Regions from separate parts of the Desulfovibrio oxyclinae DSM 11498 genome, predicted to be linked through region 1. Evidence: predicted binding sites of a transcription regulator. Region 1 holds the regulator's gene; each other region holds the start of a gene.
The links. Region 1 encodes sigma-54, which starts transcription at its own class of promoters, with help from an activator protein. Its sites were predicted from a motif close to CTGGCACGGNNNNTGCTT; they were not measured.
Positions count from the first base shown of each region.

Region 2: a site for sigma-54 is predicted at 3,246-3,263, ahead of B149_RS18310 (NifB/NifX family molybdenum-iron cluster-binding protein). Genes of this name have one in related genera too.
Region 3: a site for sigma-54 is predicted at 4,281-4,298, ahead of B149_RS0115535 (Flp family type IVb pilin). Genes of this name have one in related genera too.
Region 4: a site for sigma-54 is predicted at 3,247-3,264, ahead of B149_RS0105145 (PEP-CTERM sorting domain-containing protein). Genes of this name have one in related genera too.

Region 1 covers NZ_AQXE01000010.1:96,377-104,223, reverse strand. Annotated here, with positions in the region: gene B149_RS0111945 (LptA/OstA family protein) at 1-751, shown strand, start outside; gene lptB (LPS export ABC transporter ATP-binding protein) at 752-1,477, shown strand; gene rpoN (RNA polymerase factor sigma-54) at 1,719-3,146, shown strand; gene hpf (ribosome hibernation-promoting factor, HPF/YfiA family) at 3,186-3,728, shown strand; gene B149_RS0111925 (PTS sugar transporter subunit IIA) at 3,732-4,181, shown strand; gene rapZ (RNase adapter RapZ) at 4,188-5,072, shown strand; gene B149_RS0111915 (PTS sugar transporter subunit IIA) at 5,079-5,525, shown strand; gene B149_RS0111910 (PTS sugar transporter subunit IIB) at 5,526-5,984, shown strand; gene B149_RS17115 (PTS sugar transporter subunit IIC) at 5,989-6,675, shown strand; gene B149_RS0111900 (manganese-dependent inorganic pyrophosphatase) at 6,770-7,693, shown strand.
Region 2 covers NZ_AQXE01000008.1:26,427-34,273, forward strand. Annotated here, with positions in the region: gene cobT (nicotinate-nucleotide--dimethylbenzimidazole phosphoribosyltransferase) at 1-927, shown strand, start outside; gene B149_RS0109730 (iron-sulfur cluster carrier protein MrpORP) at 1,106-2,368, opposite strand; gene B149_RS0109735 (NifB/NifX family molybdenum-iron cluster-binding protein) at 2,466-2,825, opposite strand; gene B149_RS18310 (NifB/NifX family molybdenum-iron cluster-binding protein) at 2,822-3,235, opposite strand; gene B149_RS0109740 (sigma-54 interaction domain-containing protein) at 3,366-4,694, opposite strand; gene thiC (phosphomethylpyrimidine synthase ThiC) at 4,844-6,127, opposite strand; TPP riboswitch at 6,214-6,318, opposite strand; gene B149_RS18320 ((Fe-S)-binding protein) at 7,324-7,847, shown strand, end outside.
Region 3 covers NZ_AQXE01000019.1:2,535-10,381, forward strand. Annotated here, with positions in the region: gene B149_RS0115515 (hypothetical protein) at 1-180, opposite strand, end outside; gene B149_RS0115520 (ATP-binding protein) at 425-2,266, shown strand; gene B149_RS0115525 (sigma-54-dependent transcriptional regulator) at 2,269-3,639, shown strand; gene B149_RS0115530 (Flp family type IVb pilin) at 3,823-3,999, opposite strand; gene B149_RS0115535 (Flp family type IVb pilin) at 4,032-4,211, opposite strand; gene B149_RS0115540 (sigma-54-dependent transcriptional regulator) at 4,502-5,899, opposite strand; gene B149_RS0115545 (TadE/TadG family type IV pilus assembly protein) at 6,141-6,536, shown strand; gene B149_RS0115550 (VWA domain-containing protein) at 6,466-7,773, shown strand; gene B149_RS0115555 (TadE family protein) at 7,783-7,847, shown strand, end outside.
Region 4 covers NZ_AQXE01000003.1:225,734-233,580, forward strand. Annotated here, with positions in the region: gene B149_RS0105125 (ABC transporter permease) at 1-660, shown strand, start outside; gene B149_RS0105130 (ABC transporter ATP-binding protein) at 662-1,384, shown strand; gene B149_RS0105135 (HlyD family secretion protein) at 1,381-2,454, shown strand; gene B149_RS0105140 (CAAX prenyl protease-related protein) at 2,477-3,145, shown strand; gene B149_RS0105145 (PEP-CTERM sorting domain-containing protein) at 3,303-4,157, shown strand; gene B149_RS0105150 (ThiF family adenylyltransferase) at 4,443-6,461, opposite strand; gene B149_RS0105155 (N-acyl amino acid synthase FeeM domain-containing protein) at 6,489-7,391, opposite strand; gene B149_RS0105160 (PilZ domain-containing protein) at 7,424-7,783, opposite strand.

The DNA.
Region 1 (7,847 bases):
GCGCGAAACTTCGGCGAATCTGAACGTTCGCGAGGCCAGAAATCCCGGCGCAGAGCACGTGCGGACCCTCATGAAAGGTGATCGCGTGCGGGTGGCGCATCCCAAGGACGGTTGGGTTGCCGTCTTTGAACCTGACGCCACCGATTATCCCGAAGCCGAGGCTATCGGCTACGCCAACGCAAAGTATCTCGATAAGGTTCCCGATCCGCGCAAGACCTCAGCAGACAAGGGCAAGGCTCAGGCGCCTGCCGAAGTCGAACCGGCCGAAGGTGCCGGACAGGTTGTATCCGACATTCAGGATGTCCCGCCCAAGCCGCAAGGGCCCACCGGCGTTCCTGTCAAGGTCAACGCGGACCGCATGACCTACGACGAGCAGGGTAAGGTCGTCGCATTCGAGGGTAACGTGGTTGCCAAGCACGAAGGACTCACGCTCACTGCGGACAAGGTCTCCGCTTTCTTCGTCACGGGGGATAAGCGTTTCGACGTGAAAGGCATTGACCGCATCGTCGCCACTGGCAACGTTCATGCGGAGAAGGGCAATACTTCCGGTGACTGCGGCAAGCTGACCTATCTGGTCGAGCCGCGTATCCTGGTCATGGAGCAGGAGCCTGTGCTGCGTGACGGCCCCAACAGCATCACCGGCGAGAAGATTCGTTTTTACGTTCGTGAAAACCGCAGTGAAGTGGTCGGCGGCAAGGGCAAACGCGTCGAGGCCGAGTTTTTCACCAACAGCGGTCTGGAGATTCAGTAGATGGAAAAAGGCCTTTCCGCCTCCGACCTCAGCAAACGCTATGGTCGCAAGGAAGTCGTTCACAGCATCCGGCTGTCGCTCGGTCGCGAGGAAGTCGTGGGGCTGCTCGGCCCCAACGGCGCGGGCAAGACCACGACGTTCTACATGCTGGCCGGGATCGTCAAACCGTACTCCGGTGACGTTTATCTCAACGGCAGAAATATCACCGACCTGCCGTTGCACGAACGGGCCCGTCTGGGCGTGAGCTATCTGCCGCAGGAAAGTTCCATCTTCCGCAAACTGACGGTTCGCCAGAACCTCCAGATAATCCTTGAGCAGACCGACATGACGCCTCGCCAGCAGCGCGAGCGTGCAGACGAGCTCATGGATATGTTTTCCATTACCAAGCTGGCCGATCAGGCATCCATGTACCTTTCCGGCGGCGAACGGAGAAGGCTTGAGATCGCCCGCGCGCTCATCATGAGCCCGGACTTCATTCTGCTCGACGAACCGTTCGCCGGCATCGACCCCATCGCGGTCATCGACATTCAGGAGATCATCTCCGTGCTCAAGAGCATGGGTATCGGTATTCTCATCTCCGACCACAACGTCCGGGAGACCCTGAATATCTGCGACCGTGCCTACCTCGTGTACGAGGGCACCATCATCCTCGACGGCACCCCCGCCGACATCGTCCAGAGCTCTCGGGCCCGCCAGATTTATCTGGGCGAAGACTTCTCGCTCTAGCTTTTTTCAAGAGTTCCACCCTTTGGTCGTTTACAGTCGCCCGGAAGGTTGGTACAGTTTTTTCATGCTCATTGTATTGCGTATGTAAAATCAACATTTGCGGTTGGTTATCCGGTCTTTCTTGCGGTAGCCGAAAGCATGTGGCATACTCTTACACAAGAGATTCGGGCTGTGTGCCCGAATCAAATGACCAATTTATGTCGAGAACCGGGTGGGACGCCCGCACGAATAGAGAAACCGTATGGGGCTTGAACTCAGGCAACAACTCAAGCTGACGCAGCAGCTGGTCATGACGCCACAGTTGCAGCAGGCAATCAAGCTGCTGCAGATGTCGCGCCTTGAGCTGGTTGAAACGGTTCAGCAGGAGCTTCTTGAAAACCCGTTCCTGGAGGAGTCCGAGAACGAGGCGGTTCAGGAGGCGCCCGAAAAGGAGTCCGACACGCTCAAGGAAGCGGGTGAGGGCACCGATGAATCCGTCATGCGCGATGCGGACTGGGACAACTACATGGGAGAATTCTCAAGCTCGTCCAAGCAGTCGCAGGTTCGTGAGTACGAGTCCCCTGAAGAGGGCCTGACGTTCGAAGCCCGTCTTGCCTCCAAGCCATCCCTTGAAGGGCACCTCGGCTGGCAGATCCGTCTCTCCGACTTCACGGATCAGGAAGTCGCAATCACTGACGTTATCATAGGCAATCTCGACTCCAACGGCTATCTTCATGCCAGCATGGAAGAGCTTTGCGAGATGATTCCCGGTGTTGATGGGGAGCTTGTCGAGTCGGTCGTCAAGCGCATTCAGCGCCTTGATCCGGTGGGAGTTGCATCCCGTACGCCGCGGGAATGTCTGCTCGTCCAGATGGAGATGCTTGGCATCGACGATCCCATCCTCGTTTCGATAGTCACCGAGCACCTTGAAGACATCGAAAAGAACCGCTTCAAGCCGCTGGCCCGCAAGTTCAAGATTTCTCTGGAAGAGCTCAAGGGGTACCTTGAAGAGCTTCAGAAGCTCGACCCTATGCCCGGAGCCAATTTTTCCAGTACGGAGCCGCATTACGTCAGCCCCGACGTGTATGTATACAGCTACGGGGACGACTTTGTGATCGTGCTCAACGAGGATGGTCTGCCGCGTCTGCAGATGAACCAGTTCCTCGCCGATACGGTGCAGGGCAGGGCGGACCTGGACAAGGAATATTTCCGTGACAAGATGAGCTCCGCCGCGTGGCTGATGAAGAGTCTGTATCAGCGTCAGCGCACGCTCTACAAGGTCATGGAGAGCATTGTGAAGTTCCAGCGCGAGTTCTTCGAGGAGGGCGTGACCAAGCTCAAGCCGCTGATCCTCAAGGAAGTGGCCGAGGACATCAACATGCATGAGTCCACGGTCAGCCGCATCACCACGAGCAAGTACGTGTCCACTCCGCACGGTATTTTCGAGCTCAAATTCTTTTTCAACAGTGCTCTCGACCTCGGCGACGGTTCGCAGGTCGGGTCGGAAAGCGTCAAGGCGCTCATAAAAAAACTCATAAGCGAGGAGGAGCCGAAAAAACCGCTCAGCGACGAAAAGATCGGCGAGATACTCAAGGAGCGTTTGGATGTGAACATCGCCCGCAGGACCGTGGCAAAGTACCGGTCCGCCATGGGGATTCCATCATCGTCCAAGCGCAAGAGCTATTTTTAGTAAAGGCTTGTCATTACCCAATAACCAGGAGGGTATACCATGAATGTCAGCTTCACCTTCAAGAACTTCGATCCGTCTCAGCATCTGCGGGATTACGCCAACAAGCGCTTCGCCAAGCTCGGCAAGTTCTTCAAGGACACCGACAATGCGGATCTTCAGGTGAACCTCATGGTGGAGAAGCTCCGTCACAAGGCGGACGTTATCCTGGATGCGGACACCGTGCATCTGACGGCTATCGAAGCCTCAGAGGACATGTACGCCACCATTGATCTGGTGCTGGACAAGCTTGAGGCGCAGCTTCGCAAGCAGCGTGAGAAGATGAAGGGCAAGACCAGAAAGGTCCGCCAGGAGCGGGAAGTTCGCATGAACTACCTGAACTACGGTGATGACCGTCGCGCCGAACCCACCATCGTGGGGACGGACAGCTATGTGCCCAAGCCCATGTCCGTGGACGAAGCTGCCATGCAGCTCGACACCATGGATCATGAGTTTCTCGTCTTCAGAAATAGCGAAACCGAGGGCGTCAACGTCATCTACAAGCGCGACAACGGAGACTTCGGCCTCATCGATCCCGGATTCTGATCAATGAAACTTGGTGATTACCTTGATAAGGACCTGATTCTCTCCGACATGGCCTCGGCCGACAAGGCCGGGGCCCTCGGAGAGCTTGTCGTTCCACTGCAGGAACGCTTCCCGGAAATGGATTCCGACCTTGTTCTGCGCGTTCTCAAGGAACGGGAGGAGCTCGGAACTACCGGCATCGGGGACGGCGTGGCCATACCTCACGGCAAGCTGGATTCTCTGGACCAGATTGCGGTGGTGGCGGGCCGAAGCCGCGACGGACTTGATTTCGAGGCGCTCGATTTCAAGCCATGCCACATTTTCTTTCTCGTGCTCGCGCCGGAACAGGTTGCCGGGATGCATCTGCGTATTCTTGCGCATATTTCAAGGCTCCTGAAGGACGATTCCTTCCGTAAGGCATTCATGGAAGCGGAAGGGCAGGATGAACTCTGGAAACTGCTCAAGAGCGCATAGCAGGCCATGACTCCACGCAATGCTTTTACGGTGATCATCGTAACCGGTCTTTCGGGCGCGGGTAAAAGTACCGCCATCCGGGTTTTTGAAGACCTTGGATTCTTTTGCGTGGACGGACTGCCGGTGAGCATGGCACCTAAGCTGGCCGAGCTTTTCCGCCAGAAGGACGACCCCCGGCAGCGCGGACTCGTGCTTGGACTCGATCTGCGGCAGGACGATTTTCTCGAAGAGTGGAATGAAGCGTTGGAATCCATGGACAACATGGGTGCCCGTGTCGAAATCTTTTTCGTGGAAGCGCGGCTCGAAACGCTCGTGACGCGTTACGCCATGACTCGCCGTCCGCACCCTCTTGAGAGTTCCAGCCTCGGCCTGGAACAGGCTCTGGAAAAGGAACGTGATCTGCTCGCGCCGATCCGCCAGCAGGCTGCGCTGGCCATCGACTCCACACAGTACTCGGTGCATGATCTGCGCCGCGTCATTCAGGAGAAGTGGACCACAGTACAGGAACCCGCCCGCGGTATGCGTGTTCATGTGTTGTCCTTCGGTTTCAAGTATGGAATGCCGATTGAAGCGGATCTGGTGTTCGATATGCGCTTTCTGCCCAATCCTTACTTCGATGCCGACCTCAAGGCGGGGTCCGGCAAGGATGACGAAGTGGCTGAATTCGTACTCGGCAGGGAGCCGGGCAGTGAGTTCATTGGCCGGTTCAGGGACTTCATTGACTACATTCTGCCTCTCTATGCTGACGAAGGGCGGTACAGAATAACCATTGCCATCGGGTGCACCGGCGGCAGACATCGCTCCGTGGCAGTGGCAGAGAATCTTTTTGCCAATCTGAAGGACAACGGATACTCCGTAACTCTGGAACACCGACACATGGAACTTGGGTAGGCACTCATGGCTGAGACCGGACAGGAAATCGGCGCTGGCGTCCTCGTGGTGACGCACGGAGCCTTCGGAAGGGAACTCATCAACGCGGCAGAGACCGTGCTCGGACCGCAGGAGCGTACCGAGTCGGTGGGCGTGGATGTGGACAAGGGCGTGGACAAGACCGTGGAAGCCATCAGGAGCGCCATTCAGCGCAACTCCGACAACCGCGGCACCATCATCCTTACGGACCTTTTCGGTGGCTCTCCAACGACCTTGAGCCTTTCGTTGCTCAAATCGGAGAAGGTTGAAGTTGTCACCGGCGTCAACCTGCCGATGTTGGTCAAGGCGCTTCAGTCACGCCAGAAGCCGCTTGCGGAAATTGCATCTGACGCGGCGGAGGCCGGACGACAGGGCATCAAGGTGGCCGGCGCGCTGCTCAATGCCAAACCGGGCTCCAAAAAGGGGAAGCACTAGATGGCGCTCATTCGCATCGACAGCCGCCTCATTCACGGTCAGGTCATTGAGTCCTGGCTTCCCTACACCGGTGCAACGGTCATCGTCGTGGCCAACGATGAGCTATCGGTCGATATTATGCAGCAGCAGATAATGTCGCTTGCCATCCCCGGCGGGGTGGAATGCCTTTTCGTTCAGCTCGACGAGCTGGAGGCCCAGCTTTCGGATCTGGCCGAAGAAGACGTGCTGGTGCTGGTTTCCAATTGTGCCGATGCCCGCCGCGCGTACGATCTGGGGTGGTCCTACGATGACCTGAATATCGGCAACGTGCATTATAGCCCCGGAAAAAAGCAGTTTTCTCCCAGCGTCTCGCTCTCCTCGGAAGAGGAAGGGTGCCTGCGCTATCTTTACAAGAAGGGTGTCGTGCTCGATTTTCGGTGCGTGCCCAACGATCCGGTACAGGTGAGGTTCCCCGCATGATCGCATCGCCATACATCTGGTTCGCTGTCGTCGCTTTTTTTTTGCCCTCTTCGCTCTTTTCCGAAGCACTATAAGCATCGGGCTGCTTGAACGCCCGCTCGTCATCGGCCTGTTCTGGGCGATGGTGACTGGCCACTTCGAAACATGCATGGCGATCGCCATCTTTTTCGAGTTGTTCTGGCTTGATCTGCTGCCGGTGGGAGCTTACATTCCGCCGCACCTTACCGCCGCCGCGTTCGCCTCGCTCGCCATCGTCAGTTGGTTTGAGATGGTGGATCCTTCAAGAGTCATGGTGGTCCTTTTCGCTTCCATGCCGCTGGCGTGGCTGGGAGCCCAGCTTGAGGGCGTTCAGCGCATGCGTGAAAAGAAAAGCTACAACCGGCTTCTCAACTGGTCACGCAAGCCCGTTCGACACGATCTGCCGGGACAGCTCATCCTGCGCTCCGCGCTAACGCATTTTGTTGCCGCCTTTGTCCTTTTTTATGTCATACTTCTCGGATATGTTTGGATTTTCGAGATGCTTCTGCCGCGCATCGGTGGCCTGTTGTCCTCATTGCAGGTCCAGTGGGCACATCTGCTCGTTGCAGCCACGCTCGGCGGGGTCATGGCGCTACGCGTAAGGCGTGCATATGCCGTACTTTTTGCCTGTGCAGCGCTTGTGCTCTTTTTCTCATTCCGCCATGCTTTCTGACTTGGCAGTCGGTGGACTTTGTGATAAATGGAACATTCTTGATTTTAGGGTGTAGCCGTTTGCTGCAAACCAATCCATTTTAGGAGGACTTGATATGGCTATCGTAGTTGTTGGACACAAGAATCCGGATACCGACACCATTGCTTCCGCCATTGCGGTTGCTGATCTGTGGACCAAGCGCGGAATGGAAGCCAAGCCCATCGCTCAGGGCGAAATCGCTCCCGAAACCGCCTTCGTTCTGGAAAAGTTCGGTTTCTCCGCTCCCGAAGTGATGACCGACGCCACCGATCAGAAGATCGTGTTGGTCGACCACACCGACCTTTCCCAGTCCATGGACAACCTGGACAAGGGTGAACTTCTGGGCGTTGTGGACCACCACAAGCTCGGTGATGTCACCACCCCGAACCCGCTCGAAATGTGGGTCTGGCCCGTCGGCTGCACCGGCACCGTCATCAAGGCCATGTATGACTTCTACGGTATCGAAATGCCCAAGAACGTCGCCGGCATCCTGCTGTGTGCCATCCTGTCCGACACCGTCATGTTCAAGTCCGTCACCTGCACTGACGCCGACAAGAAGGCCGTTGAAGAACTGGCCAAGATCGCCGGTGTTGCTGACGTGATGGCTCTGGGCATGGAAATGTTCAAGGTCAAGTCCGCCGTTGACGGCGCTTCCGCCGACGAACTGGTTTTCCGTGACTACAAGGACTTCGACATGTCCGGCAACAAGGTCGGCATCGGCCAGCTGGAAGTCGTGGACCTGTCCATGCTGGACGCCCACAAGGAAGCCCTGCAGGCCGAGATCGAAAAAGTGAAGGCCGATGGCCGTCACTCCGTCTTCCTGCTGCTCACCGACATCATGAAGGAAGGCTCCGAAATGCTGATCGCTTCCGACGACGCTTCCGTTGTCGAGAGGGCTTTCGACGGCATCAAGGTCGACGGCAACTCCGTCTGGCTGGAAGGCGTGATGTCCCGCAAGAAGCAGGTTGCTCCCAACTTCATCAAGGCTTTTGAAGGCTAATAACCGCAAGAGCTTGTTGTAGCGCAAAGTCAGGCCCGGTGCGATCGGCGTACCGGGCCTTTTTTGTGTCAAAATTTCACAAGCTCAGTTATTAATTCGTGGCGCTGCGTTTACACGGTTCCCCCGGAACGGTATAAGAGAGAATGTGATAACA
Region 2 (7,847 bases), on a different contig from region 1:
ATGATTCAGGAAGGCCCGGACGCCGTGAAGGCGGACCCCGCCAGAATTTATACGATAGCCGGAGACCATGGGGTAACCGCGGAGGGCGTCAGCCTGTTTCCGCAGGAAGTCACCCGTCAGATGGTGGCGAATTTCCTGAACGGCGGTGCCGGAATCAACGTGCTGGCCCGGACCGTCGGAGCCGAGCTGTACGTTGTGGACGCCGGTTCGTGCGGTGGTGAATACGAGGCGCACCCCAATCTGATTCAGGCCAAGGTCGCGCCGGGAACCGCCAGTCTCGCCGAAGGTCCGGCCATGACGAGGGAGCAGTGTCTCGAAGCGCTGTTGCTGGGCGTCAGGCTGGCTGACGAAGCGCATGTGGCAGGAATCCGCACGCTTGGCACCGGTGACATGGGCATTTCCAATACCACGCCGTCCACCGCCCTTTACTGCGCCTATCTGGGCTTTGACCCCGAGGAAATCACGGGGCCGGGAACCGGACTTGACCGGGAAGGTGTCCGCAACAAGATCAACGTCATCCGCAGGGGGCTTGAAGCCAATCGAAAGATCGTGGAATCCGGCGATCCGCTGGCCGTGCTCGCCGCGCTTGGCGGGTTCGAGATTGCCGCGCTGGCCGGGTTGATCCTCGGTGGGGCCCGCAACCGTCAGGTGGTGTGCGTGGACGGCTTCATATCCACGGCGGCGTACTGCGCTGCGCGGGCCATCTGTCCGCTGGTCTCGGAGTATTGCTTTGTCAGTCATGCATCCGCGGAGCCGGGACACGAGGCCGTCACCGCCAAGCTGGAGCAGGAACCGCTGCTGCATCTCGGCTTCCGCCTCGGCGAAGGAACCGGCGCTGCCTGCGCACTCTTTCTGTTGCGCTCCGCGTGCGACATATTTAACGAAATGGCAACGTTCAGCGAGGCCGGGGTAGATTCCGGAGCCTAGCCGAAACATATTCGATACAGCGAAGGCCCCCGCATTGTCCGATGCGGGGGCCTTCTTCTGTCCAGCCTCGGTCTCCGTCGGGAGACCCGGGGTGAGAGGAGGTGTCGGTAGCACGGCCCGCCGGGGCCGCGGTATTGTCAACCGCCTGCGCCGCTGTGGCGCCCGGAGGCTGGGCCTCCTAGTGATCGCAGGCGTTGTCGCCGGTGACCAGTGCTCCGGCCATGAACTTGTTCACCAGTTCATCCGGATTTTCCGCGGGGCAGCCCGTGACGACGCGCACTCCGGCATCGGTGAACAGGGTCTGCGCCTTGGCGCCCATGCCGCCTGCCAGCACGAGATTGGCCTTCTGTTCGGCCACCCAGCGCGGGATGACGCCGGGTTCGTGCGGGGGCGGTGTCTCCATGGTGGTGGAGATGATACTGCCGGTGTGAGCATCGACGTCCACCATGGCGAACTGCTCGCAATGGCCAAAGTGCTGGGCGAGCCTGCCCGCAGCCACGGGAATGGCGATGCGGATGCGACCGTGCTCGTCGCGCAGCTCTTCAACCTTGGGCAGCTGGCTGTTTTCCTGAAGACTGTCGCCCAGGTCGAGCATGGGCTTGATGATGCTGTTCATTGCCTGCGCGGTGGGAGAATCGTGGTCCACCTTGAGCAGGGGGTATCCTTCGTCGGCGGAGCGGCCCACTTCGGGATCGAGGGGAATGCGCCCGAGGAACTGGATGCCCATTTCCTTGGAGAGTTCCTCGCCGCCGCCGGAATTGAAGATGTTGTGCACGCTGCCGCAGTCGGGGCAGGCGAATCCGCTCATGTTCTCCACCAGTCCGAGGATGGGGTTGCCCACCTGGCGGGCGAAGGTCACGGAACGTCGAACGTCGTCCACGGCCACGCCCTGCGGGGTGGTCACGATGACGGCGTTGGCGTCGCGGCCAAGCGTCTGCAGGGCGGAGAGCGGCTCGTCGCCGGTGCCCGGAGGGCAATCCACGATGAGGTAGTCGAGGTCGCCCCAGGCCACGTCCTGCACGAACTGCTTGATCAGGCCGATCTTCACCGGGCCGCGCCAGATGACGGCGTCAGCCTTGCTGGGCAGCATGAACCCGAGGGACATGACCCAGAGATTCTTGGTCCAGGAGATGGGCTCGATGACCTGATCGCCGATGTGGGGCTGCTGCCCTTCGAGCGAAAGCAGGCGGGGAATGCTGGGGCCGTGGACGTCAACGTCCAGCAGGCCGACTTTCTTGCCCGCCAGCGACAGGGCCACGGCGATGTTGGTGGCGACGGTGGATTTGCCCACGCCGCCTTTGCCGGACATGACGACTATCTTATGCTTGATGCGCGAGAGGGTGGTCTTGAGTTTGAGATCTTCGGGACCTTCGGCGCATCCGCCGGAGGAGCAGCCGCCGCCAGCGGTGGCGGAACTGCAGCTGTTGCAGGCTTCACTCATTGTGGTTCTCCTGAGGTATGTATTTCCGAATACGCTGTTCGGAATTCTTCACATAGACATTCGTGGGCGGATGTCAACGCGTCGAGGTGCCGTGCGGCTACCAGTGGCCGTCCTTGTCCGGGCCGTCCACGGGCTTGATGGAGCCTTCGTTGAAGGCCTGAACCGCATCGCCCACGCAGCCTTCGGTGGCGAGGCATATCTTGATGCCCGCGTGATCCAGCGCACGGAAGGCCTTGGGACCCACATGGCCGGTGATGACGACCTGAGCGCCCGTGTCCGCCACGTTCTGGGCGGACTGGATGCCGGCGCCCTGAGCCGCATTGAGGTTCTGGGTGTTGTCCACATACTCGTTAACGCCGCTGTCCGTGTCGTAGACCACGAATCCGGCCGCGCGGCCGAAGCGGGAGTCGAGGGCGCTTTCCAGGCCGGGCCCGGAACTGCTGATGGCTATCTTCATGACTGGTTCCTCCTTCCTTTGCCCGCTCGGGAGCGGCCCCGGCACATGGCCGTTCCGGGCCTGTTGCGGCATCCGGGCAGGGCAAGGTTATGCAGTGTGTCGTTGCGGAAGGCATCCAGAACCTCCTCGACGCTCCCTCTATGCCAGGAGAGGACGTCAACCCCGGAAGCGTCGAGAAGGTTTCTGGTGCGACCGCACATGGCTCCGCAGAGCAGATGCGTCACCCCGCAGGCCAAAATGGCGGATGTCCTGTCCGTTGGGTCCTTTGAGGGAAGGGATAAATGGCCTGCGGGGCTATATGTACCGTTCTCCGCCGTGAAGAGGCGCAACTCGGGCGCGTTTTCAAAGACCGACGCGAGCCGGTCGCCGTAACAGGCAAGGCAGAGAAGCTTGGTTTCCTTTTCACTCACGCTGCTGCATGAGCATAGGCTGTGCCATGTTTTAAATGTTCGTTATTTTAAGTATTTGTGTGGTTTCGCAAAAAGGGATGAGGCGAAAATGATGCCTCGACGGGCAGGGATGGGCGAACTCTGCGCCCGGTCAGTCCGCGTTGTCGCAACGGGCGAGCATGCGGCGCAGGGTATCCTTTGAAATGTCCAGCTCGCGACATGTGACCATGCGCTTGCCCCCGTTCCGTTCCAGCGCGGCCTTGACCGCCATGCACTTGATCTCCTCAAGCGTTCCCATGGGCATGGTGCCGGAGGGCGTCTTTTCTTCGGGACGAAGGTGTTCCGGAAGGTGCTCGACCTGAATGAAGCCGGATGAACAGAGGATGAAAGCGAACTCCATGATATTTTCCAGCTCGCGCACGTTCCCGGGAAACTCGTGGCGCATGAGGATGCTCATGACGTCTTCCGAAAGCCCCTCGACGTTTTTGCCCTGCACCGCGTTGAAGTGCTTCACGAAGTGGTCGGCGAGCAGGGGGATGTCCGCGCGGCGCTCCCGAAGTGGCGGCAGGCGCAGCGTGACCACGTTCAGCCGGTAGAACAGGTCCTGCCGAAATCCTCCCTCCTTGACCAGCAGGTCGAGGTCGCGGTTGGTGGCGGCGATGACGCGGGCGTCGGAGCTTACCGGTGTGACGCCGCCCAGCGGTTCGAAGGTCTTCTCCTGCAGCACGCGCAGCAGTTTGACCTGAAGCTTGCCGGGCATGTCGCCCACTTCGTCCAGAAAGATGGTGCCGCCGCGTGCGGTCTCGAAACGGCCGGGCTTGTCGCGTCGGGCATCCGTGAAGGCGCCCGCCTTGTAGCCGAACAGTTCGGATTCAAGCAGCGTCTCGGGCAGTGCGCCGCAGTTCACTGGGACGAAAGGGCCTTCCTTGCGGCCGCTGAGCTGGTGGATGGCCTGTGCGAAAAGCTCCTTGCCGGTGCCGGATTCGCCAAGCAGCAGCACGGTGGATTCGCTTCTGGCGATCTGCGGCAGGATGCCGAAGATGCGGTCCAGCGCTTCGCTCTTGCCCACGATGCTTTCAAAGGAATAGGACTCGCGCATTTCACGCCGGATGGCGTGGATCTCCGTCAGATCCCGGAAGGTCTCAACCCCGCCGATGACCTCACCTTCGGCGTTGCGGAGCGGGGCAGCCGAAATGGAAACCGGCCGTTTCTCCCCGTCGGGGCGGATGATGAAGATGGACTTGTTGGTGATCCTTCCGCCATGAGCAAGGCACGATTCAAGAGCGCAGTCCCCGTCGCAGAGGCTTGAGTGGAGAACATCCCAGCACTTGTTGCCCATTGCCTCTGCGGCGGGAACGCCCGTTATGCGTTCGGCGGCCTCGTTGAAGTAGGTGATGTTCCAGTCGGCATCCACCGTGAAGAGGCCGTCGGCGATGGACGAAAATACGTCCTCAAGCGGGAGGTCTTTGGGAAACGGCATGGGCGAGATATAAGCCCTAAAATGTCCTATGTGAAGTGCGGAAATATGCTTTTTTTACGTTTTGCTGGAATAATTCAGGGAGCCGTCCGTGGACGACTCCCTGCCGAAGTGCCGATGAAAGACCGTTTCAGGAGAAACGGGGGTGAAGGCTATGAGCCGAGGTGTTCCTTGAGCTGTTTCACCGCGCAGAACTTGCCGCACATGGTGCACACGTCCTCGTCCTCGGGGCTGCGGCTGTCGCGGATCCTGCGGGCAGTGACCGGATCAAGGCAAAGGCGGTACATGCCTTCCCAGTCCATGTCCGCACGGGCCTTGGCCATTTCACGATCGCGCTGCACCGCCTGCTCATTGCCGCGCGCTATATCCGCCGCGTGGGCAGCGATGCGCGTGACGGCCACGCCTTCGTACACATCGTCCGGACCGGGCAGGGCGAGGTGCTCGCTCGGCGTAACGTAGCAAAGGAAGTCAGCGCCGGACCACGCGGCAATCGCCCCGCCGATGGCGCAGGCCACATGGTCTCGCCCTGCAGCCACGTCCGTGACCAGCGGTCCCAGTACATAGAAGGGAGCATTGTGGCAAAGCCGTTTCTGAAGCTCCATGTTGGCGCGGATCTGGTTCATGGGTACATGCCCGGGCCCCTCAATGATGATCTGCACGCCCGCATCCCACGCCTGTTGTGTCTGCTCGCCAAGGGTGATCAGTTCATGAATCTGCGTCCGGTCCGTCGCATCCGCAAGGCAGCCAGGCCGACACGCGTCGCCCAGACTCAGGGTGACGTCGTACTCACGAGCGATTTCCAGAACCCTGTCGAAATGCGTATACAACGGATTCTCCGCCCCGTTCGCCACCATCCAGCAAGCAAGGAACGACCCGCCGCGGCTGACGATGTCCAGAATACGCCCTTCCTTCTTCATGCGCTCCAAAGCACCCAGCGTGAACCCGGTGTGCAACGTCATGAAATCCACACCTTCGCGAGCCTGATCCTCAACCACTCGAAGCAGGTCGTCGATGGTCATGTCAACGATGCCGCCGCCACGAGCCGTCACGTCCGCAGCAGCCTGATAGATGGGAACCGTCCCCACCGGAACAGGACAGTGTTCCAGCGTCTGCCTCCGCAGGTTGCCCAGCTCACCGGCGATGGAAAGGTCCATCACCGCGTCAGCACCTGCATCCAGCGCCGCACGAAGCTTCAACAGCTCCTGGTCCGGATCCTCATGGTCCGGGCTCGCGCCGATGTTTGCGTTCACCTTGACGCTCAACCCCTCGCCCACGCCACGTAACTCACTCTTCTCATGCAACGGATTATGCGAAATACTCACCCGCCCCGCAGCCATAGAACGCCGAAGCGCCTCCACATCCAATCCCTCCCGCTCGGCAACAAACGCCAAAGCGTCCGAGACCTTACCGGAACGGGCAATCTCCAGTTGTGTCATGAAATACTCCCAATTCTTCAGGTTCAAAGAAATGGGCGGAAAAAAGGCAAAAAAAATTCCACCCGCAGGTGGAACACAGAAGGAATGCGCTTCGCAATGCCGTTTCCTCCGCCGGTACAAGCCGGGTCAGGTTCCAAGGGTTGTCGATCATGCGACTCTCAGCCCACAACAGGGCACCCCTACGGTCAAAAAAGAACCTAGCAAGAGTTGATTCGCCAATCAATGCTTTTTACAAATTGGAAGAGGAATGCGTCCGCCTTTGCCTCCGGCGGGCAGGGGCGCTGCCCCTGCACCCCGCCAAAGGGGCGGGCCCCCTTTGGAATCCCTGGGTTGTCAGCGGGGTTGCAGCTGCCGGGTTCATGCGACCGCATAACTCGCATCCCAGCTGCAACCCCGTTGACGGAAATTTTGGGGTCTGTGCGTCTTGGCTGACGAACTCGATTAACCAAACGACATCTCAAGGGACTCTCGCGGCGCACACGCTCACCAATACTCTCAAGAAAGCAGCTACTCCCGCCAACCAAGTACCGCAGCAATGCCGATCGAGGCATAGAGGCTCTTTTGACCGGTCACGCAGGTCAGGGTGGTGTTTGTTAGCCACAAACGTTTCACCCGGAGCAGTGACCGCGTCATAGAGCCTCTCGCCGAGAACGGCGGCTCACCCCCAACAGCGCAGTTTTTGCCTTCTTTTTTCTGCGCAAGCAAAAAAGAAGGTCGGCCAACAGGCCGAAACCTGCAACTGGTGCGCCTCAAGGCCCTTCTCTCTGGCCGAAAAAACCGACATCACCATTCTGGCCGTCTGCTGCTCCGAAAAACCTCTGGAAGGTAGTATTTTTCAAGAAAAAAGCACCAATCAGGCTGGTTTTATAGCTGATGGGTCACTAGCGCTTCGCCGTCATTCGAGAATGCCGCGAACTGTTCAAGGCGGCATGTTTTACCTGCCATTGCCTGGGGTTATGGATGAGCATTGATGTTTCAAGGGGTTGTCACGATAGCATTTTTCTATCTTTGGCCTATTTACGGATTTGCCGTTTTTGAGTATGAGGACGTATCCATTCGTTTGTTCAGTTCAGTGGAGTGGACTGAACGACGAGTCGGTTTTCCGGATGAATCATCCCTTTTCCCGAAGGGGTGTTTTCGGACGGATTCCGTTCTTTTATATGCAGTGGGAAACCCTTAACAATGAGGTGAGGAGTATGGGCGAACCCGCAATAGTTCTTGAAGGTGGAGTCAAATCCACGTTCAAGGACAAGGTCATGGAGCTTCTGCCGGAAGGTGGAAACCTCAACATGTGCCTTACGTGCGGTCTGTGTTCTTCCGGCTGTCCGGCAACCGGACTGGAAGAAATGGACCCCAGGAAATTCCTGCGTATGGCCATGTTGGGTATGGATGAGGAGATTCTTAATTCGAAATGGATCTGGATGTGCACCATGTGTACGCGTTGCGTGTACGCATGTCCCATGCAGATCAACATCCCGCAGCTGGTCTACAACGCCCGCGCGGCGCAGGATCGCGAAAACAAGCCCAAAGGCATTGTCGGTTCCTGCGACCAGGGTCTCAGGACCGAAGGCGCCAGCGCCATGGGCGCCAGCTCGGAAGACTTCAAGTTCGTCGTGGAGGACGTGCTTGAAGAGGTCTGCGAGGATCAGGAATCCTGCAAGGACCTGAAGGTGAGCATCAACCGCAAGGGTGCTCATTTCTATCTGAACCAGAACTCTCG
Region 3 (7,847 bases), on a different contig from region 1:
CAGCTTGGCGGTGGAGTTCAGGAAGTCCTGATACGCCTTGTTGTTGGTATTATAGGATTGAGCGTTGTAGCCATAGCCGCCATACCCACCGCAGCCGTAACCCCATGCCATTGCATCGGATGCGGCGAATGCCAAACCAACAGCCATAACCAGTGCCAAAGTGATAATGTTCTTCTTCATGATAAGTTCTCCTTTTGAGTGTTTTGTGAACAAGCTTTGCATTGGTTAAGGCAAGACCGATGCCAAGTTTTTCATTGCTCATACAAGTATCTGAATAATAAGGATTAAATTTTTAAAACGAGAATTATTGGCTTTGATTCTGTTAGGGTTACTTGGCTGCATTGCTCAAAAAGCGTACACATGAATGACAAAGAGCGTCTAAAATTTAGACAACCTGCCCCCGGCTAGCAAAGGAAGCATGATAATGAAAAACAAACTCAACAATTTTTTAGGTAGTATTTCACCTTGGGCCGTTATCGGAATGAGCCTCATCCTCGTCATCGTGGTGCTCGTTTTGGCGTTCATGAATTACAACCGCGAAAAACAATATATGAGCCGTGTGCTCAGTGAAAAAGGCTCTGCCTTAATCAAAGCCTTCGAAGCTGGAACACGGACCGGGATGATGGGGATGTTGGGCGAGGGGCCCAATTTACAGGTGCTGATGCAAGAAATCGCCACCCAACCCGACATTCTCTACATTGCTGTTGTTGACTCCTCAGGAGAAATATTGGCGCATAGTAACGATGTTGAAATCGGACAGCAGTTTATTTCCAAAAAAGCAATGGCGAATTTGAATGTCACCAATGATATCCAGTGGCGTGTCGTGACTGAGTCCAATCACCCCAAGTCATTTGAAGTATATGAGCGATTTCTCCCTGCTTTGGGGCAACGCTCCCAATCGATCCCGTCCTCTCCCATGCAGCAAAGAAGACGAGACATGATGCAGCGAATGATGGGCAGGCGATCAGGTGAAAAGAGTGATGATTGGTGCCAGCCAGGGTGGATGAGTGGACTCAAGCAAGACAGGATTTTGGACCCTGCTGAACGCCCAGCCATTTTTATAGGTATGGACGTGGCTCCTTTTGAGGAGGCGATCGCTGAGGACATATCATTAACTCTCACCATGTCGGGGATATTGCTTCTTCTGGGACTTGGCGGGGTAGTGTCTTTATTCTGGATGCAAAGTCACATGCGTTCCAAAAAAATGCTGCAAGGCTCTCAAGCCCTCACCGAAGAAATGGTGGCGAACATACCGGAAGGTCTTGTTGTATGTGACCCGCATGGACGAATCACCTATGTCAACGAGATTGCCCTGAATTTGTTGGAATATGACTCCAAGGAAACTGAGCAGATAGTGGGACAGCTGGCCGATACTGTTTTGCCGAAGCAACTTTGGGAGCTTCGATCCTCAGTGAGCAAGGAGAACCCGGTTGTAGAGAAGGAGATGGAGTTAATACAGAGTAGTAACCGGAAGCTTCCCGTTACAACAGTTGTCACCGACATCATCACGAATGATGGGGCTTATGTTGGCCAATTATTCATGATCCGTGACCTGAGTCAGGTCAAGGAGCTTCAAGATGAAGTCCGCAAAGCCGATAGGATGGCAGCCATCGGCCATCTTGCCGCTGGAGTTGCCCATGAGGTGCGAAATCCACTGAGTTCCATCAAGGGGTATGCAACGTATTTCGGTTCCTTGTTTGATGAAGGGAGCGACAACCGCAAAGCCGCAGAGGTCATGACATCGGAAGTTGACAGGTTGAACAGGGTTATATCCGAACTGCTCGAAATGGCCCGCCCTGCGGATATCAAACTGCGAGAGACAGAAGTCGTTACACTTCTTGAAAGCTCAATGCGACTGGTCAAGCAGGAAGCCGATAATGCAGGGGTGTCTGTTTCTCTCGATATTTCAGCGGAAGTCGGATCGATTCCTCTTGATCCTGATCGGATGACACAAGCCATGATCAATCTATATGTCAACGCGATTCAGGCTATGCCGGAGGGAGGAAAGCTTGATGTCGACGTTAGTAGACAAGAAGGGGCTATCTTATTGAAGGTGTCGGATACAGGGACTGGCCTTCCTGAAGGGGAAGCTTCGCGTGTTTTCGATCCATACTTCACCACAAAGCAAACAGGTACAGGATTGGGACTCGCTATCGTCAGCAAGATCATCGAAGCGCATTCCGGCGAAGTGCAAGTTGAGCATACAGGACCAAACGGTACGACTTTTTCTATTTCAATCCCGACGAAGAGCGAAGGAGCGGTATAGGTATGAGTGCTTTGATTTTGATTGTCGACGACGACAAGGCGCACCTCTCAATGCTTGAAACAATGCTCAAGGGGTGGGGATATTCCGTTGAGGGAGTTGAAGATGGTGCGGACGCAATTGAAAAGGTGATGGAGACCCCCTTTGACGCAGTGCTGATGGATGTTCGCATGGCCAAGGTAGGCGGTATTGAAGCCCTGAGTCGTATCAAAGAGTACAATCCTGCAATACCGGTTGTGATCATGACTGCATACACCTCTGTTGATACCGCAGTAGAGGCGATGAAGTTAGGCGCTTACGATTACCTTACAAAGCCGCTTAATTTCGAGGAACTTAAGATGACTTTGGAGCGTTCACTGGACCACATGACGCTTATCAAGGAGAACGAATCCCTCAAGGAAAGAATATCGGAAAACTCCAGTCTGACGAATATCATTGGCAATAGTAAGCCAATGAAAGAGCTTGTCGGTATGGTGAAAACTGTCGCCTCGACCGAAGCGACGATTCTGATCTCCGGTGAGAGCGGCACCGGGAAGGAGCTGTTTGCCAAAGCGATCCACGCAAACAGCAACCGAAAAAAAGCACCGCTTGTAACAGTTAATTGTGCAGCTTTGACGGACACGCTCTTGGAGTCCGAACTCTTTGGACACGAAAAGGGGGCGTTTACAGGAGCGGACAAGAAAAGGGATGGCCGTTTCATGCAGGCCAATGGAGGGTCCATCTTTTTGGATGAGGTCGGTGAAATACCGATGCCCATGCAGGCCAAGTTGCTGAGAGCTATTCAGGAACGGGAGATTCAACGAGTTGGTAGTGACAAGGTCTTTAACGTTGATGTCCGAATAATCGCGGCAACCAACAGGGATTTGAAGGACGAAGTCGAGAAAGGGAATTTCAGGGAAGACCTATACTACAGGCTGAATGTTGTGAATCTTTGGATTCCGTCTTTAAGGGATCGTGGAGATGATGTGCCATTGTTGGCTGCCTTCTTCATAAAACGTTTTTCCGAGTTCAACAGGAAGCAGTTGAAAGGATTTACCCCAATGGCGATGGACGTTTTGGTGAAATATGATTGGCCGGGCAATGTCCGTGAATTGGAGAACGCCGTCGAGCGAGCTGTTATCCTGACCCCTGGAGAATATGTGTCTGAAAAAGACCTACCCCCAGCACTCACTCAGCATTTTGAGAGTGTTTGCGGCGCAAGTGATAGTCCGCAAAGTCTTGGCGGTAAATCCTTGCAGGAGATAGAAAAGGTCGCCATTGAAGAAACCCTTGCTCAGACGGGAGGCAACAAAAGCGAGGCAGCAAAACTCTTGGGTGTTACAAGAACAACCTTGGATAACAAAATTAAGAAGTACGAAATTCTCATCAAAAAATAGTGAACGCTGGTCGTCCTACTTTTCTAGAATGCCTAGCAACCCTGGTTCGCTTTTCTTAGCGTGCGTTTTTTTCCTTTCTATGGAGTGACCCCTATTCGAGTGCGGTGGCGCCTTCTTCATTATGAATGAGGTTCTTGATGATTTGCATTATTTTGCTCCTTGTCGTTGAAGGTTTTCCCCGCCCTAGCTGCCGGCCGCGCCGGTCATGCTGTTGGCGATGGAGGTGAAGGTATCGGACACGGTACTGCCGAGGGTGGACACGGCGGTGACGATGCCCGCCGCGATCAGGGCGGCGATCAGGCCGTATTCCAGCGCGGTAGCGCCTTCTTCGTTGCGGATTAAAGTCCTGAGCATCTGCATTGAAGACTCCCGTTGGCTTGGATGACCGCAGCCTAGCTGCCTGCCGCAGCTCCGGTCATGCTGTTGGCGATGTTGGTAAATGTGTTGGACACCGTGGTTCCGAGTGTAGAAACGGCGGTCACGATGCCTGCTGCGATCAACGCGGCGATCAGACCGTACTCCAGCGCGGTTGCGCCTTCTTCGCTACGGATGAGGGTCATGAGGGTCTTCATTTTTCTTCTCCTTGTTTCATGAAGATACTTCCATGGCGTTTGCACGCCGCATCGAACTTGCCCACCATTGAGCAACCCGCGTGCCACAAACCGGGAAATCCTCCTAACTTTGACGCAACCCACTACTTCCAAAGGAAATATTTGTGATATTGAAATTCTTCGTACCTGCCACCGTTTTAAATCGGGGCCCCATTAATCTATTTTTTGTAGACTCATCAAAATAGAAAATCCCGGCACTCCGAGGAACAATCCTCAGAATACCGGGTCGTTATCGGTCCACAAAAAATGGACTACGTTGAAAATGCGGCTGCGTCGATGTGGTGCTTGCGCAGTTTGTTCCAGAGGTTTTTCGGAGTGATGCCAAGGAGTGTCGCGGCCTCGGTCTGGACTCCACGGGTTCTGGACAGGGCATTGGTGATCAGCCTGCGTTCAAAGGAATTGATGGCTTCGCGCAGTGGCATTTTCATCTCTTCAAAGCCGGCCCCCGGTGCCTGCTCCGGCGCGTCGCCGCCCGGCGTTCTGGAAAAGGCAAGTTCCAGTTCGGATGCGTGTATCACCCCGCCCTTGCTGAATATCGCCGCGCGCTCGATGGCGTTGGCAAACTGCCGGATGTTGCCCGGCCAGCTGTATTCGTACATTTTGCGCATTGCCATCTTGTCCGCGCTGCGAACGTCGGTGCCGAGCTTGACGTTGGCCTGCTGGATAAAGTGTTCCACCAGCCGTGGAATGTCTTCCCTGCGCTCCCTGAGCGGTGGCAGATGGATGGAGGCCACGTTGAGCCTGTAATAGAGATCGCTGCGAAATTCTCCCGCATCCACGCGCTGTTCCAGCTCCTGGTTGGTGGCGGCGATGATGCGCACGTCGAAGCTGATGGACTTGGTGCCGCCCACGCGCTCCACCTGCTTCTGCTCCACGGCCCGCAGCAGTTTCGGCTGCAGGTGCAGGGGCATATCACCAATTTCATCCAGCAGGATGCAGCCGCCCTCGGCCTGCTCGAACTTGCCGGGCCGGGAGGTTGTTGCACCGGTGAACGCGCCCTTCTCATGGCCGAAGAGTTCGCTTTCCAGCAGGCTTTCAGGAATTGCCGCACAGTTGAGCTTCACGAACGGGCCACCCGCCCGAGAACTCATGGCGTGGATGGTGTCTGAAATCAGCTCCTTACCGGTACCCGTTTCACCGAGCACCAGCACGTCGCAGTCCAACTCGGCCACCCGTGCCAGCCGCTCCTTCACTTCCTGCATGGCAGGACTGTCGCCGATGATCTTATCCAGCGGTCCAGAACCCTTGAGGTTTCGCTTGAGTGCCTTCAGTTCGGCCTGAAGGCTGCGCTTCTCCAGCGCCCGCCGGATCACCACCTCCATTTCCTTTATCTGAAAGGGTTTGTTGAAATAGTCGTAAGCGCCGTGGCTCATGGCCTGCACACCGGTATCGCGGGTGCCGTGACCCGTTATGACGATCACGTCCGTTTCCGGCGCCACGGCCCTGAGCTTGGGCAACGCCTCAAGACCGGACATACCCGGGAGCTTCACATCATGGAGAATCAGGTCCAGCCCGCCTTTTTCGGCACGTGTGATGCCTTCCTCGGCGGTCTCAGCCTGCTCCACGGTGAAGCCCAGCTCATCAAGCGCTTCCACCAACATGCCTCGGAAGGCGCGATCGTCATCCACTACAAGTATTCGTTCAGCCATTTGCTCACCCGGTTTCCCTTTTCTACCATGACGGGCCGGTGCAATCCACAAAAAATGGATCAAAAGTTACGACCAAATCAGCCCTCGGCCGAAAGTGTTTTCGGATCGAGAGGCCGCATATACACCGTATACGTAGGGCCCCCGAAGTTGGTCACAAAAAAAATCCACTTTTGATGGAGAGTGGCACACGGGTTGCTCATGTCCTGTCAAACGCGGGATTTCCCGCCGGAGGAAAATGGACATGAGACAAGATCATTCATCCAAAAGCGGAATGGCCGCAGCGGAACTCGGGCTCATCCTCCCCTTCATGGCGCTTCTTCTTTTCCTGCTCATGGAAGGAAGCAACGCCATGCACGCGCATTCGTCTCTGGTGGAAGCCAGCCGAGAAGGCGCAAGGATGGTGCTGATGCAGGGCGAAGCCGGAGCCGACGTGCAGCAACTGGTGCGAAGCCTCGTCTCCGATCTGCCCTCGGAGGATGTGGACGTCCGCGTATCCACCGATACGGACGCGCGCACGGTGACCGTGCTCGCCAGCTATGAATATCAACCAGTAATGGGAGGCCGGGATGCTCTGGAAATGCTCGGCGGCGAAGACGTGCTCGTCATCGAAGCGGGCACGACAATGCCGCTTCCCTAACAGTGAACGCCTCGGCGCGGTAAGCATGGTCATGGCCATGGTCATCCCCGCCGTACTGGCCATGGTGGGCCTCGCGCTCGATCTGGGCAATCTATACTCTGCTCACACCCGCCTTCAGGCCGCAGTCGATTCCGCCGCGCTGGCCGGAAGCCTCGAACTGCCCTACGACCCCGATCTGGACAAGGGACTCGTCCGGGCGGCCGCCACCGGAATGCTGGAAAAGAACTACCCCGGTTCCGAGCTGGACAGTCTGATCCCGGGTACCATGATCCGAAGCGTCAACGTGCAAGCCCATGCGGACGTGGACCTGCTGATTCTCGGCTTCCTCGGTCTTTCCGCCCAGCGCGTGGAGGCTGCGGCGAGCGCCGGATTCAACAAGCTCGAAGTGGTCTTTGTCATCGACAACTCCGGCAGCATGAAGGGCACTCCCATTAATATGGTCAAACAGGCTGCGGGCGAGCTGGTGGACCTCATCATCCCCGACGGCTCGGAAACCGATACCAAGATCGGGCTGGTGCCCTTCCGGGGCAAGGTCAACGTGGGCGAAGCCGCGGGCGACGGTCTCTCCGGCTGCCGCAACGCGGACGGCTCCCTCAATCAGGGCATCCACGAGGACTTCATGGATCTGTATTGGGACCTGCCCTACTACTATCGTCGCCGCGTGAATCTGGACACCTGCTCCAGCATCCCCGAAGCGCAGGAGCTGACCAGAAACAAGAGCGCGGTCATCGCCTCGCTGAACAGCCAGACCGCCACGGGCGCGGCCTCGGGCACGGTGATCCCGGAAGGCCTCAAGTGGGGCCGCCATATGCTCACGCCGCAACGGCCTTACGATCAGGCAGGAGACAAGGAAGAGTTCCGCAAGATCATCATTCTGCTCACGGACGGCGACAACGAGGACGGCAATTGCGGCGGCCCCTACCGCGCCTACTACGAGCCGAACAACTACTGGACCAATGCCTATTACGGCATGAAAGTCACGGACGCGCACTGCGAGGACGGCGGCAGGCTCAATCAGGACATGCTCAACGAGGCAGAAGCCGCCAAGGACGCGGGCATCGAGATATTCACCATCCGCTTCGGCACCTCGGACAACACCGACCGTGACCTGATGCGCGCCATGGCGTCCAGCAAGCCCGGCACGGACGACCACTACTTCGACGCGCCGAGCGTGTACGACATTGACGACATCTTCAAGAAGATCGGACGCCAGCTCGGCTGGCGGCTGCTGAGCTAGGAGGCGACCATGCTGCACAGAAAGAACGGAAAGAGTCTGGGCATGACGGTCGCGGAATTCGGACTGGTGCTGCC
Region 4 (7,847 bases), on a different contig from region 1:
AGCGTGGAGATCAACAGCAGAAAGGCCCGCGTCGTGGCCTTCACACGCGGCATCCGCTCCTTCACCACCTCTCCGTTCGTCTTTGCATCATACAAGACGGCGCTACAGTTTTCGCATCTGCGGCCCGATGAACTCACCTATATTCTCGCCAAAGCGGAAAACGGCATCACTCCCGGCCAGTTGCGCGACTCCATCGCCCGCAACGTGAACGGCGTGGACTCCTACACCACCACGGAATTCAGCGACAAGACGCGCGAGTACTGGATGCTCAACACCGGCGCCGGGACAAGCATCCTGCTGGCCGCTTTTCTCGGACTGGTGGTTGGGACGGTCATTGTGGCCCAGACGCTTTACGCCACCACGCTCGACCACATCGGCGAGTTTGCCACACTCAAGGCAATGGGCGCACCCAACTCGTACATTTATTTCATCCTCATCACACAGGCCACCCTGAGCGCCATCCTCGGCTACGGATTCGGCATCGCCATCTCCTACCTCGCCGCAAGCATCAGCCAGTTCGCGGCCATGGCGATCATCATTCCGTTCGAGGTGGCCGTCGGCATGTTCTTCCTGACGCTGGTCATGTGCGTCAGCTCCTCGCTCATTTCGATCCGGAAGGTCATGACCCTCGATCCGGCGCTCGTGTTCAAGGGACGATGAGATGCAACAGCCACGCACCGCCATATCGCTCACCGGAGTGACCAAACGATACGGAGAACCGCCTTCGCAGGAATACGCTCTGCGCGGCGTGGATCTGGAAGTGAAGCAGGGCGAAGTGCTGCTGCTCATGGGACCTTCAGGTAGCGGCAAAACCACCCTTCTTTCCATCATGGGCTGCATTCTCAGCCCCACCGACGGCGATGTGGTGGTAGCCGGTCAGTCGGTCACCGGCCTTTCCACAGGCAGCCTCGCCAAAGTGCGGCTCGACAACCTCGGGTTCGTCTTTCAGGAGTACAACCTCTTCCCGACCCTTTCGGTCATCGAGAACGTCATGGTGGCCCTCGACCTGCGGGGCATGAACAGGAAGGACTCCGCCGAGACAGCCATGTCAGCGCTGGAAAACGTAGGCATGGCCGAAAAGGCGCACGTTTATCCCGAAACGCTCAGCGGCGGCCAGAAACAGCGGCTGGCCATCGCCCGCGCACTGGCGGGATCGCCAAAGGTCATCCTCGCAGATGAACCCACCGCAGCGCTTGATTCCGAAAACGGCAGGCTGGTCATGGACCTCATGTCCTCCCTCGCCGACGACGGCACCCGCTCCGTGGTGGTGGTCACGCACGACCAGCGCACCTTCGAGTTCGCCGACCGCATCATCACCATCGAGGACGGCCTGCTCCTGCCGCCGAGGGAAATGAACAACATCCGAAAGTCGAGGAAAACATGAGAGTACTGCTTCTTCTGCTCGCACTCACGGCAGGTCTGGCCGTTGCCGTCCATTATCAGGCACCGGGCTGGCTGGCACGACTGCTGCCGGAGGTGGACAACTCCACCGAGGCCTTTGAGTCCGTGCCGCCCCTTGAAGAATCCTCACCATGGATAGCCGCTTACGGACGGGTAGAGCCAGTTTCCGAGGAACGCGCCCTCGCCTTTGAAATCAGCGGTCTCATCGATTCCGTCTCCGTGAAGGAAGGAGACCCGGTGCGAAAGGGGCAGATTCTGGCCACCCTGCGCAACGAGGATTATCAAGCACAGCTCGCTTCGGCCCGCGCCATTCAGGAAGCACGCAGGGCCACCTACGAGAAGCTGGTCGCAGGCGCACGAAAGGAAGAAAAAAGCGAAGCGTGGGCCGCGGTGGAGCGCGCACGGCTGGTGATGCAGAATGCCCGAGTCGAGATGCAGCGCAGAAGGGAGCTGTTGGAAAAAAATCTCATCGCCAAGGAAGAGGTGGACCGGGCCACCAAGGATTTCCGGGTCGCCCAGAAACAGTATGAAGAGGCGGTTCAGCGCCACCTCATCGCCAAGGACCAATCCCGAAAGGAAGACATCGCCTCGGCCTACGCCGAATTCGACGCGGCCAGAATGCAGGCCCGGGAACGCGAAGCGAACCTCGAAAAGACCCTGCTCCGCTCCCCCATAGACGGCGTGGTGCTGCGAACACATCGCCGCGCCGGGGAAAACGTCTCCATATTCTTCGAAAGTCCCGTACTCACCGTCGGCGACACCACGGAATACAACATCCGCGCCGAGGTGGACGAGAAATTCGCGGCCGGGGTGAAGCTCGGCCAGCCAGCCTTCTTCGTCTCGGACGCCTTCGGCAAGAGGCGTTTCGCAGGAAGCGTCGTGCGCCTCGGCAGGATGACCGGCAAGAAGAAGCTTCCGCTGGATACGCCCGGCGACAAGGCGGATACCGAAGTGCTGGAAGTGATCGTTTCCATGGACGAGGACAGAGAACTCATCACCGGCCTCACCGGGGACGTCTTCATCAAAACGGGACAGTCAGCCAAGAACCGCTAACGAGCAAGCTCAAGGACGCATCATGTCTCCCGCAGCAGTACGAATCATCCCTTTCGCCGTTTACATGGCCTTCATTGCCCTGGCAGAACTGGCCGCTTTTCTTCCCGAAGAGACGCTCGCACCTGACTTTTTCGATACGTTCTATCCACTCCGGGCCGGGCTGACCGGGCTGCTCCTCTGGTTTTTCAGAAAACACTACACCGAAATCCGCTGGAATGAACTCGCCGACGCACGGGTGACCCCGGTCACCATCGCAGTCGGCGTCCTGCTTTGCGGCGCGTGGGTGAATATGGACTGGGCATTTGCCATACAGGGCGAACTCACCCCGTACGATCCCGGAACCACCGGCACGGCAATGGTCCTGATGCTGACTGCCCGTGTCGCGGGTGCGGTGCTGGTGGTTCCCGTCATGGAAGAACTCTTCTGGCGCTCTTTCCTTGCCCGCTATCTCGTAAACAGGGATTTCCCGAAGGTCCGCCCCGGGGCGATCACCATGGTCGCCGTGGTCGCGACCTCCGTCCTCTTCGGGCTGGAGCACAACCTCTGGCTGGCCGGGATACTGGCCGGTCTTGTGTTCACCTTCATATACATGCGCACCGGCAGTCTGGCCCAGACCATCCTTTGCCACGCGATCACGAACGGCGCGCTTGCGGCATACGTACTCGGAACCGGAGACTGGCGTTTCTGGTAGTGTCAAGAGCTTCCGAACATTCTGTCGGGCAAGTTTACAAACAGCCCGAAAGTGCACCGGCCCTCAGCTTTTAAACCATCGAAAACAAACAACAAACAACTTTGGCACACCGGTTGCTTACACAAGAGCAACTTGCAACTTTTTTTGGAGGAATGTCATGAGAATCATCAAGACCCTTACCCTGGCAGTCGTCACCTTGGCCTTTACGGCCAGCCTTGCGGCCGCAGCCCCCATCCTTACCGGCGGCTACAACTACATCAGCTTCGACGGCTTTGAAAACGTTTACGGCCGTACCGCTGAAACCATCACGGATCCGCTGGTTGACGGCGACGTCATCTACGGCGTGCTGCAGGCAGGCAACATCAAGACCGAAACCGGCAGCGTCGTCACCCAGCCCATGGGTTCGGAACTGACCGGCTTCTTCGCCGCTTCGGCACAGTATGTTGATGGCCTGCTGACCCTCAACTCGCTTCAGGCCACCAATGATACGTACAATTACTACACCGTCACCGACGGCGCAGTAACCTGGAACGACGCGGGCCTCGGCAGCATCATGGGCAGCATCTTCAGCGCCGATGAACTGGCCGGCTATTCCGTAATGAAGCTCTTCAGCGACCTTACCGGAGACGTGAACTCTCCCGATCTGGCCACCAGTATCGCCACCCACACCAACGGCGAAGAATGGGCAACCATGGCTCTGACTCCCGGTGACAGCTACTGGTATACCCAGCTCGCTCCTGAAGGCTTCGGAACCAACCTGTACGGCTTCCAGTCCTACGGTCCGGCTCCCTGGGGCAACGCCCTGATCAACGACCCGACCGAAAGCCTCTTTGACTACGACGTGGCCCTCTTCGGCGAAGCCGACATCAGCGCCAACGCCAACCCGCTGATCCCCTGGCTGCTCGACATCGCCGACCCCGCGGTCATCGCGACCCCGGAACCGAGCACCTTCCTGATCCTGGGCCTCGGACTCCTCGGACTCCTCGGCTTCAGAAGGAAGTTCCAGAACTAAATCGGCTAGCCTGATTCCTCACAAAATCAAGGGAGTCTCCGCAAGGAGGCTCCCTTCACTCTTTTCCGAGACTGACAACCCACTGTCGGAAACCGCTACACAGTCTCCCTCTATTCAACGCACCTCGCTTTCTCTGGACAATGAACAACTCTTCGACAACATATTGCCAACCGCAAGAACCTGCCTCAACCATGATGTCCGGAAGCCAAAATCAGCCACATAAGCACAAGAAAAACCGGCTCAAGATGAACCGGTTTGTTGTTATGCGTATTGTTCTACTGGAAGTCAGGTGTGCAGAAAGCTTTCCTCGGGCCGTCTGAGGGTTCCATGCCTGATGGCCGGGCCAAAGCCCACGCGGAAGAACATAACGGGAACCGAGGCCAGAAAGCCGGGAAAGACCTCTTCCACAAGCGGCCACGACCGGGACAGGATATCCTGATGCCTGTTGCTGCCAAAAGAACTCTCTCCTTCAAGCAGCACGCGCAGCCGGAACAGCGCCGGAGCCGCTGCGGGCTGAAACTGTACCCCGTAATGCGCGAAACGAAGCCAGACACGCTGCAAGGCGCGGCCAGCATCCAAAAAATTCTCGGGACTCCGGGCAGCCATGGAAATGAATCCCACACCGCCGGATTTGCGGATTCCCCGGGCGGAATGTGCGGCCACCGCCCGTGATGTGCCCAGCAGGTTGGCCGCACGCATGACGGACCAGCTCTTGGTGGCCCTCAGGAACAATTCGCCGGGCTTCCCAGCCTCCAGGTTCTTCAGAGGAAGACCGTCACGCGTGATGCGCTCTTCCTGCGGAGTGAAACGAATCATGGAGACAAGATGCTCATGCAATGAACGGTTCTCGCTGCGCAGCATGTCCAGCTGCATTACGGATTTCGCAAAGGTCTCTATTCCTTTGCGATCATTGACCCAGCCAAGGCGAAGTCCGGAAAAACCGTTCAACGTCTCTGCGACGGCCTGCCAGACGCCGTCCGAAACGGGTTCGCTGGAATAATCCCTTCGGTTCGTGGTTCGCAGCCAGATGGCGTCGAGAAAGGAGTCGTCCGCGGGCTCATCCGAATGATGCAGATCCATGCCGTACACGCAGTCCGCATCATTGTAGGGGAAATGCTCCAACTCCAGTTTGCGGCCGCAGGCGCGGGCGGCAACGGTCATATTCTCGGCAACGGCCCCGCAGGACATGAGAGACGCGGTCTGGGCGACATTGAAGAAACTATGGTCGGCATCCCTGTCCACGAAAAGATCGATCCGCCCGGGAGTCTTGCGGAACCGCCATGGCTGGACATTGTCGCCAGACGGCGCACGGACCCCGGCGCGGATCAGGTAGTCCAGCACCGTCCCGTCGCCGCTGTCGGGGGGTGGCGAAGCGACGGGACGGTTGCCGGTGGGACGGGGAGATAGCAGAAATTTCTTGAAAGCCCAGAGCTTGGCCTTCTGGAGCGCCCCCCGATTCCCCTTGAAAAGCCTTCCGCGCACCAGTTTACGCTTGTACGCATCGAACTGAAGATAATAGGGAACGGTCTTCACGCCCTTGCGTCCGAGGATGACGCGCATGGCTTCCATGGAGGCCAGAGCCGAACATAGTCCGCAGGCCAGTGCGGATGACGGTCCACGCTCGGCGTCTATATCCACTGCGTTCAGGTCGATATACCCGGCGTGGGTGGCCCGAGGAGAAAGTCCCATGGCAAATTTGAGCAGCCTGTCCCGCACCGGGGTCTCGTCTGAAATATCGAAGTATTCGTCGAACCCCATGCCTCCGGGCATGAAAACCAGCACCGCCGAACTGAACCCCATGGGACCGGCCGTGATAACAGGTATCCCGAGTTCCTGAGCCCGCTTGAAAACCATGCGGCGCACATCGAAAACGAAAAAGTCCAGTCCATCCAGAACGACATCTGCGCCATCGAGAAAATCATCAAGGTTTTGGGTGGTTACCCCTTCAGGGAATGTCCGGAAATCCAGATGAGGATTCACGTCCGTGGCTATCTTCACCATGGTGTCCAGTTTTTCCGAACCGAAGGATGCGGCGCTTGCGCCATACTGGCGGTTGACATTCACCGGGTTGAATTCGTCCATGTCCGCAATGCTGAAAGCTCCCACCCCGCAACGGACCATGGACATGAGATGACTGCCGCCCACGCCACCAAGCCCTGCCACCGCCACGCGCGAGCGCATGAGTCGGTCCAGCTCGTTGGCGTTCACGAGGCCAAGATTCCGGGCAAAGGCCGCCGCATGGAATTCTTCGCGATTCTTCAGCCCGTAGCCGGATATTTTCCGCAGCAATTCTTCACGGTTCACGATCGTCCCCCGACGTTCGGTTCTGCATTAATGCCCGATTTTCCCCTTTCCTCCGATGGCCTGAGGATACAGATACGCAAGGACCTGCAGCTGCTCTTCGTTCAACCCGCTCAGGACATGGGGACGTTGATCCAGAAAATACTGCACGGTGGATTGTTCCAGCGGCTTATCGTTGCCCACTGAATACTTCATGCTCGGATCCATGACCGCGTTCTTCATTTTGACGAAGAAAGACAGAAGGTCCGTGTCGAAGTCGGCATCACCGTATGCGTCGCGCATCCTCTGGTCATACGTGTGCACGTCGGCGTGAAGGGCCACGGCGGGCGCTCCCACTCCGGCATACATCCGCTCTTCCGCCAGTTGGTCGAAAAGGAAAATCTCCTTATAGAACCGGACGTGCTTCGGGTTGACCATGATGCACACGTCATCAAGCTCAACAAGGTGAGCGTAATTGAACAGCGCCTTTGCGAGATATACGACCAGATTGGCGCCCCGGCGACTTTTGGGGGTGGCCAGGGCACCTACTTCGGCAACCTGACGTCCCTTGGCGCGCAAAGCGTCGATCTCAGGCTTGTAGACAGCGTCCATGGGCAGACCGAACACTCGCGTATCCTTGTACAGGCTCATGGTGGATATGACCTTCAGGTAGGTCTTGAAAATGAAAACGGAAGTGGTAGGCAGCAGGCTGTGCACACTGTAGAGCATCCCTGTCGGCTCCGGGTTGGGCACATAACCGGCATCATTATACTCCGTGTAAACGATCCGGAAGGCCTGTTTCAGCTCGTCCAGAGTTTCCCCGATCTTGATACTCGGGCGGTCGATGCTATCAAGGTTGTCCCTGACCAGCGCCGAACGTCTGATCCGGATGGTACGTCGTTGCTCAAGTCCGTTGAACGGCGGCTTCCCGACCTTTCCTTCCTTTGCTGCCATTACCATTGCCACCCACCTGTACTGATCATGTTTCACCCTTCCATATAGTTTGCCAGCATTTCGATCGGCCTTGAGTCGGAGGTGTCGAATCCTCCGCCCATGCTTACGCCGTTGGACACGTTGCTCCATGTCTTTCGGCAGTAGAAGGAGACTGTCTGATAGGTCTCCGGAATGGTGAACACCACTTCAAAATACGATACGCCCGACAGCCTGTCCGCAAACCCCATATCGAGGTTATGAAAGGAAATTCTCATGCCCCCCTTGGAAATATCCTTGATGGTGACCGGCAGACTGTGCACTCCCCTGTCGGGGATATTTACACAGGATACCGCAGGAATTGACACTTCCAACCTTGGATACGCCCGTCTTTCGTCGCCCACTTTGTCCTTCATCTCCCCCTTGTCCCTGAGGTAGCTGAGAACTATTTCTCTTACACAGTCTTCGGGAGGGCGTTTA